DNA from 3 places in the Kitasatospora sp. NPDC089797 genome. Region 2 is predicted to be linked to each of the others. Evidence: riboswitches for the same ligand, from Rfam matches in the RefSeq annotation. Region 2 holds a riboswitch; each other region holds the start of a gene.

Region 1 (2,256 bases), on a different contig from region 2:
ACCACCTCGTCGGCCGGCAGTCGGGTACCGTCCGCCAGCAGCACCGCCCCGGGCTCGACGGCGGCCACGCCGACCCCGCAGCGCAGTTCGACCCCGGCCTCGGCGTACCAGGCAGCCATCGCCGCGCCGACCTCGGTCGGCAGCGCCCCGGGCACCGGTGCCGGACCGGCCTCGACCACGGTCACCGCGCAGCCCGCCTGCCGCGCGGCGGTGGACACCTCGGCCCCGATCCAGCCGGCGCCGACCAGCACCAGCCGCAGGCCGGGGCGCAGCAGGGCGCGCAGCGCCAGGGCGTCGTCCAGGGTGTGCAGCAGGTGGGCCCGCTCGGCGCCGGGCAGGGCGCGCGGGGTGGCGCCGGTGGCGATCACCAGCGCGTCGTAGCGCAGGTCGCCGCCGTCGGTGTGCAGCACGCCCGGGGCGAGCCCGGTGGCCCGGCGGCCGGTGAGCAGTTCGACGCCGAGGCCGTCGTAGTCGATGTCCAGGGTGGTGGCGTCGGCCTTGCCGAGCAGGACGTCCTTGGAGAGCGGCGGCCGGTCGTACGGCGCGTGCGCCTCCTCGCCGACCAGCAGGATCCGCCCGGGCCAGCCGCCCTCCCGCAGCTTCAGGGCGCACTGCGCCCCGGCCAGCCCGGCCCCGACGACGACCACCTGCTGCGTTGCGCTGCTCAGCTCTGCCACGCCCGTCACTGTACCCACGGGCCCGGCGGGCCCCGGGGGCGGCCGCCCGGCCCCGTCCCACGCCTCGTACGGCCCTTCGGCCGGGCCCACCCCCGGCGTTAAGGTGGGAGCACCACACGGGAGCCCGGCGTACCGGGCTGAGAGGCGGGCTGGCACGGCCCGCGACCGTCCGAACCTGATCCGGGTCATACCGGCGAAGGGAGAAGAGCAGCTTTGTCACGCTTGTCAGCAGGCAGCCACGCGGACGTGCTGGTGATCGGCGGGGGCGTCATCGGCCTCGCCGTGGCCTGGCGCGCCGCCCAGCGCGGGCTGCGGAACGTGATCGTGGTCGACCCCCGGCACGGCGGGGGCGCGGCCGGCGTCGCCGCCGGGATGCTCGCCCCGGTCACCGAGCTGCAGTACGGCGAGGAGCCTCTGCTGCACCTCGGGGTGGCCTCCAACCGGCGCTACGAGGGCTTCGCCGCCGAGCTCACCGAGGCGAGCGGCGGCCTGGACACCGGCTACCGCCGCTGCGGCACCATCGCCGTCGCGCTGGACTCCGACGACCGCGAGGAACTGCGCGAACTGCACGCCTTCCACCAACGGCTGGGCCTGGACTCGACCTGGCTGACCGGCCGGGAGGCCCGGCGGCTGGAGCCGATGCTCGCCCCGGGGGTGCGCGGCGGCCTGCACGTCGCGGACGACCACCAGGTGGACCCGCGCCGGCTGCTCACCGCCCTGGTCGCGGCCTGCGAACGGGCCGGCGTGCTGCTGCACCGGGCCGAGGCCGTCGAGCTGCTGGTCGAGGACGGCCGCGCGACCGGAGCCCGGCTGAGCACCCTGGAGACGGTGACCGCCGAGCAGGTGGTGCTCGCCGCCGGTCCGCACAGCCACCGGCTGCCCGGCCTGCCCGAGGGGGTGCTGCCCGCGGTGCGCCCGGTGAAGGGGCAGGTGCTGCGCCTCCAGGTCCCCGAGGTCTACCGGCCGTTCCTCTCCCGCAACGTCCGCGCCGTGGTGCGCGGTCAGCACCTCTACCTGGTGCCGCGCGAGAACGGCGAGCTGGTGATCGGCGCGACCACCGAGGAACAGGGCTACGACACCACCGTCACGGCCGGCGGGGTGTACGAACTCCTGCGCGACGCCCACGAGTTGGTGCCGGGCATCACCGAACTCCCGCTGCGCGAGACCGCGGCCGGGCTGCGCCCCGGCTCGCCGGACAACGCCCCGCTGCTGGGGCCGACCGCACTGCCCGGGCTGGTCGCCGCCACCGGCCACTACCGCAACGGCGTGCTACTCACCCCGGTGACCGCCGACCTGCTCGCCGACTACCTGGCGACCGGTGAAGTACCGGACCTGGCAAGGCCGTTCACGCCCACCCGGTTCTCCCCCGCATCCCCCCTGACGAAGGCCTGCGCATGACCGAGATCGAGCTGACCGTCAACGGCGAACCCCGCCGGGTGCCCGCCGCCACCACCCTCGCGGCCCTGGTGACCACCGTCAGCGCCGCCCGCACCGGTGTCGCCGCGGCCCTCAACGAGGCCGTGGTGCCGCGCAGTTCGTGGCCCGCGACGGCGCTGGCGACCGGCGACCGGATCGAGAT
Region 2 (2,256 bases):
CGCCGATCGCACCGCCCGCGACGCCGGCGACCAGGGCGACGGCGGCGAGCAGCGCCACCAGGCCGCCGCGCTTCTTGCGCGGGCCGCCGGGGCCGTTCGGGCCGCCCGGGTACTCGCCCGGGTAGCCGAGCGGGCCGTTCGGACCGCCGGGGTAGCCCGCGCCGCCGGAGGTGGCGTCGTGGCCGCCCCAGCCGCCGAGCGGCTGGCCGGCGCCGAAGGGGTGCTGGGGAGGCGCGGCGGGCGCGCCCGGGGCGCCGTACGGTTCCTGGGCGTTGGCGGCCGGGGTGCCGTAGACGTCCTGGGCACCGGCCGCGGGCACGCCGTGGCTCGGGGTGGCGTACGGGTTGGTCCCGGGGACGCCCGGCGGCAGCGCGGGTGCGGCCGGGGCCTGGGCGACCGGGGCGGCGACGGGCGGCGCCGGCGGCAGGACCGGCGGCGGGGCGTCGATGTAGCCGGTGACCGGGTCGACGGCCGGCTCCTCGACGGCGGGCGCGGCGGGCGCCTCCGCCGGCGGGACCTTGGTGAAGGCGACGGTGGGCTGGTGCCCGCCCTCGGCCGGAGCGCCGGCGGGCGCGGCGGCCGGGGCCTCCGGTGCGGCCGGAGCCGCGGCGGGCCCGGGCACCCGGCTGAACGCCATGGTGGGCTGGTGACCGCCCTGGGCGCTGCCCTCGGCGGCGGCCGCGTCCGCGGTCGGCCCGGGCACCGACTCGGCCACCGGCTCGGCGGCCGGCTCCGGGACCCGGCTGAACGCCATGGTCGGCGTGTGACCGCCCTGGGCGGTGCCCTCGGACGCGGCAGCGGCCGCTTCCTGCGCCCCCGCGGGCTGCTCCCCCTGCGGCCCGGCGGGCCCAACCTCGCGCTCGGTGCTCACGGACGACCTCCATAGCTGACAGAACCAAGGACCATAGTTTTTCGCACCGACGATTCGATTGCCGTAAGGACCCCTCTGAAGAACTCATAAGAATCCTTAGCCCGCGCCGACAGCCGGGGCTCCCCACCCCCGCCCGGCGTCCCGCGATGCGGACCCCGCACCCCGTGGCCTTTGGCGTTCGTACCCGTGCCGGTTAGCCTGTCGCTCCAAACTGACACGCGGGAGCTTGGACCGACCAGGCTGAGAGTGCGCATGTCGACCGTACGCCAGGCGATCAGCCGGCGGACCGTCGAGGGGGCGCTGACCGCCGGAACCTGTCCGGGTAATGCCGGCGTAGGGAGTATCGGCCATGCCGCCTGCTTCGCCATCCTCTTCTTCCGACGCGCCCGCGTCCAAGGATTTCCCCACCGACCCCACCGACCCCGCCTCCCCCACCGCCACCGCGGTGTCCGACCAGCGGGTCGAGGCCCCCCTGGTGCTGGACACCGAGCCGCCGCGCACGCTGCGCTTCCGGGACCACTTCGCGCTCTGGATGAACCTCGGCGTCAGCCTGATCGGCTTCTCCACCGCGGCCACCGTGCTCGGCGCGAAGGGCAGCGAGCTGTCGCTGGCCGCCGCGGTGACCGCGATCGTGACCGGCACGGCGGTCGGCACCGCGATGCTCGGCGTGGCCGCGCTGATCGGCGCCCGGACCGGCGCCCCGGCGATGGCCAACCTGCGCGGCCTGTTCGGCACCCGGCTGTCCTACCTGCCGACGGTGCTGAACATCGTCCAGTGCATCGGCTGGGGCGTGTTCGAACTGCTGACCATCGCGGCGGGCGCGCAGACCGTCGCCCACACCACCGGGTACCGCTGGCTGTTCGTGCTGCTCGCGGGCGCGCTCACCACCGCGCTGACGATCTGGCCGCTGGGCTCGATCGCGGTGCTGCGCCGGTTCGTGGCCGGTGCGGTCGCGGTCGCGATGGTGTACTTCACCGTCCAGCTGGGCCGGCAGGGCGTGCCGGACCCGGGCGCGGGCAACTGGCACGGCTTCCTGGGCGCCACCGACGCGATGATCGCGGTGTCGATCTCCTTCGTCCCGATGGCGGCCGACTACACCCGGCACTCGCGCACCCCGCGCTCGGCGTTCTGGGGCAGCTTCTCCGGCTACACCGTCGCCCAGGTCTGGTGCTACGTGCTGGGCCTGATGGCGCTCCTGCAGTCCGACGGCGACCCGAGCCGGATCTTCGACTCCTTCCTCGGCGTCTGGGCCGGCTGGCTGTTCCTGCTGGTGCTGGTGCTGCGCGAGACCGACCAGTCCTTCGCCAACGTCTACTCGACCGCGATGTCGCTGCAGAACCTGCTGCCGCGGGTGGACCGCCGGGTGCTGAGCGGCGCGATCGGCG
Region 3 (2,256 bases), on a different contig from region 2:
TGGTGTAGAGGAAGTTCTCCTGGTGGTGCGCCAGGCACCAGGCGGCCATGATCGAGCCGCCGCGCGAGACGATGCCGGTCTTGCGGCGCGCGGTGAGCGGGACGTACCGCAGCAGCACGCCGGCGTGGACGGTCATGTAGTCGACGCCCTGCTCGCACTGCTCGATGATGGTGTCCCGGTAGACCTCCCAGCTCAGCTCCTCGGCCCGGCCGTCGACCTTCTCCAGGGCCTGGTAGAGCGGCACGGTGCCGATCGGCACCGGGGAGTTGCGCAGGATCCACTCGCGGGTGGTGTGGATGTTGCGCCCGGTGGAGAGGTCCATGACGGTGTCGGCGCCCCAGCGGGTCGCCCAGGTCATCTTCTCCACCTCCTCCTCGATCGAGGAGGTGACGGCGGAGTTGCCGATGTTGGCGTTGATCTTCACCAGGAAGTTGGTGCCGATGACGGCCGGCTCCACCTCGGGGTGGTTCACGTTCACCGGGATGACGGCCCGGCCGCGGGCCACCTCGTCCCGCACGAACTCCGGCTCCAGGCCCTCCCGGAGGGCCACGAACTCCATCTCCGGCGTCACCACGCCCCGCTTGGCGTAAGCGAGTTGGGTGACCGCGACACCGCCGCGGCCGCGCAGCGGGCGGCGCGGACGGCCGGGGAAGACGGCGTCCAGGTTGCGCAGGTTGCCGCCGCGCGGGGAGGTGTGCTTGATCCCGTCGTCCTCGGGGCGCGCCTCGCGGCCGTCGTACTCCTCGACGTCGCCGCGCTGGCGGATCCAGGCGTCCCGCAGGGCGGGCAGGCCGCGCCGCACGTCGGGCTCGTACGCCGGGTCGGTGTACGGGCCGGAGGTGTCGTACAGCGGGACGGTCCGGCCGTTGGTGAGCTGCACCTCGCGGTACGGGACCCGCAGGTCGGGGCGGGATCCGTCGCGGTGGGCCTTGCGCCAGGCCGGGGTGGGGTAGCCGGTGCGCTCGCTGCTGGGGGCGCCCTGGGCAGACTGCGGCTGTGCGTCGAACGTGGTCATCTGACCTCTACTCCCTACGCCGGCATTACCCGGTCAGGTTCCTGCGGTCGACGCAGCCGTCGGTCCGTCCGTCGACGGTCCGGTCAGCGTCCTCTCAGCCCGGTGCTCCGAGCTCCCGCGTCCACAGGCGGTGTTGCCTGCACATGACGCCCAACACCGTAGCGAGCCGATCGCCGCAGGTCCAGACGGTGTCCGAAACGGACCCGCCGGAGGAGGGGCGGGGGAGAGGCCGGCGAAACGCCGAGGCCCGGCCCCCGCGGACGGGGTACCGGGCCTCCGGAGGTGCTCCGCGCGGCGCGCGGAGCGGGGTCAGCTCTTGGCGGCCTTCTTCACCAGGATCACCACGGCGGCGGCGATGCCGACGACCACCAGCGCCTTGATCACGATGCTCAGCAGGGCGCCGACGACGCCGAAGACGAAGGCGATGATGTTCCAGGCCAGCACCAGGACCAGCACCGGGATGACGATGTTGCGCACCCAGGAGGGCAGCGACTTCCAGAGCTCAGCCATGTCGGTTCTCCTTCTCCCCTCGGGTCGGCTGCCGTCCGGTGGCCGCATCCCGCTTTCTTCCGATGCTTCGATCGTACGGGGGCGGGGACGCCGGAACGAGGGTCCGCAGCCCGGAGAGAACCCCTAGATCACCCCGACCCCCGACCCCGGGGAGTCCCCTGAGGACGGCCCCGGACGGGGGTCGGGAAGCAGGTTCCGTACGGCGCCCGGCGAGCCCCCGGGGGAGCAGCTGGGCAGCGCCGAAGCAGCGCCTGAGCAGGGCCAGAGCGGGGTCAGACCGGCCAGCGCTCGCCGCGCCAGGCGGCGTCCCAGAACATCCACTCGTAGCGCGAGGTGGTCCCGAAGTGCTCGACCACCCTTCGCCGTTCGGCCGCCGACAGCTCCTCGCCGATCCGGTCGGTGAGCTCCAGCACCCGGCGCACCACCGACTGGAAGGCCTCGTCGCCGTAGGTCGAGATCCAGCGGGCGTACAGCGGTTCGGGAGAGCCCTGCGCGAGCAGCGCCTCCCCGACCCGGGCGTAGATCCAGTAGCAGGGCAGCACCGCGCCGAGCGCCTCGGCGAAGGACCCGCCGTAGACGGTGGCCAGCAGGTAGCTGGTGTAGGCCCGGGTGGTCGGCAGCACCGGCTCGGCCGCGGCCGCCTCGGCGGTGCCGCCGAAGGCGGTCAGGAAATCGGCGTGCATGCCCTGCTCGGCGGCGATCGCGCCGACCGCGTCGTCGGCGAAGGCCCG

Evidence for each region. A riboswitch is a leader RNA that binds a small molecule or an ion and turns the genes downstream of it on or off. The one in region 2 is predicted to bind thiamine pyrophosphate.
Region 1: another riboswitch for thiamine pyrophosphate. It lies ahead of thiO (glycine oxidase ThiO); the one in region 2 lies ahead of AB0O91_RS09300 (cytosine permease).
Region 3: another riboswitch for thiamine pyrophosphate. It lies ahead of thiC (phosphomethylpyrimidine synthase ThiC); the one in region 2 lies ahead of AB0O91_RS09300 (cytosine permease).

What each region holds. Positions count from the first base shown of each region.
Region 1 is NZ_JBFBGS010000028.1:9,862-12,117, forward strand. It holds gene AB0O91_RS23000 (FAD-dependent oxidoreductase) at 1-686, opposite strand, end outside; TPP riboswitch at 784-896, shown strand; gene thiO (glycine oxidase ThiO) at 891-2,075, shown strand; gene thiS (sulfur carrier protein ThiS) at 2,072-2,256, shown strand, end outside.
Region 2 is NZ_JBFBGS010000009.1:62,661-64,916, forward strand. It holds gene AB0O91_RS09295 (trypsin-like peptidase domain-containing protein) at 1-871, opposite strand, end outside; TPP riboswitch at 1,080-1,228, shown strand; gene AB0O91_RS09300 (cytosine permease) at 1,221-2,256, shown strand, end outside.
Region 3 is NZ_JBFBGS010000031.1:91,177-93,432, forward strand. It holds gene thiC (phosphomethylpyrimidine synthase ThiC) at 1-1,015, opposite strand, end outside; TPP riboswitch at 1,010-1,144, opposite strand; gene AB0O91_RS25120 (DUF5326 family protein) at 1,325-1,525, opposite strand; gene tenA (thiaminase II) at 1,798-2,256, opposite strand, start outside.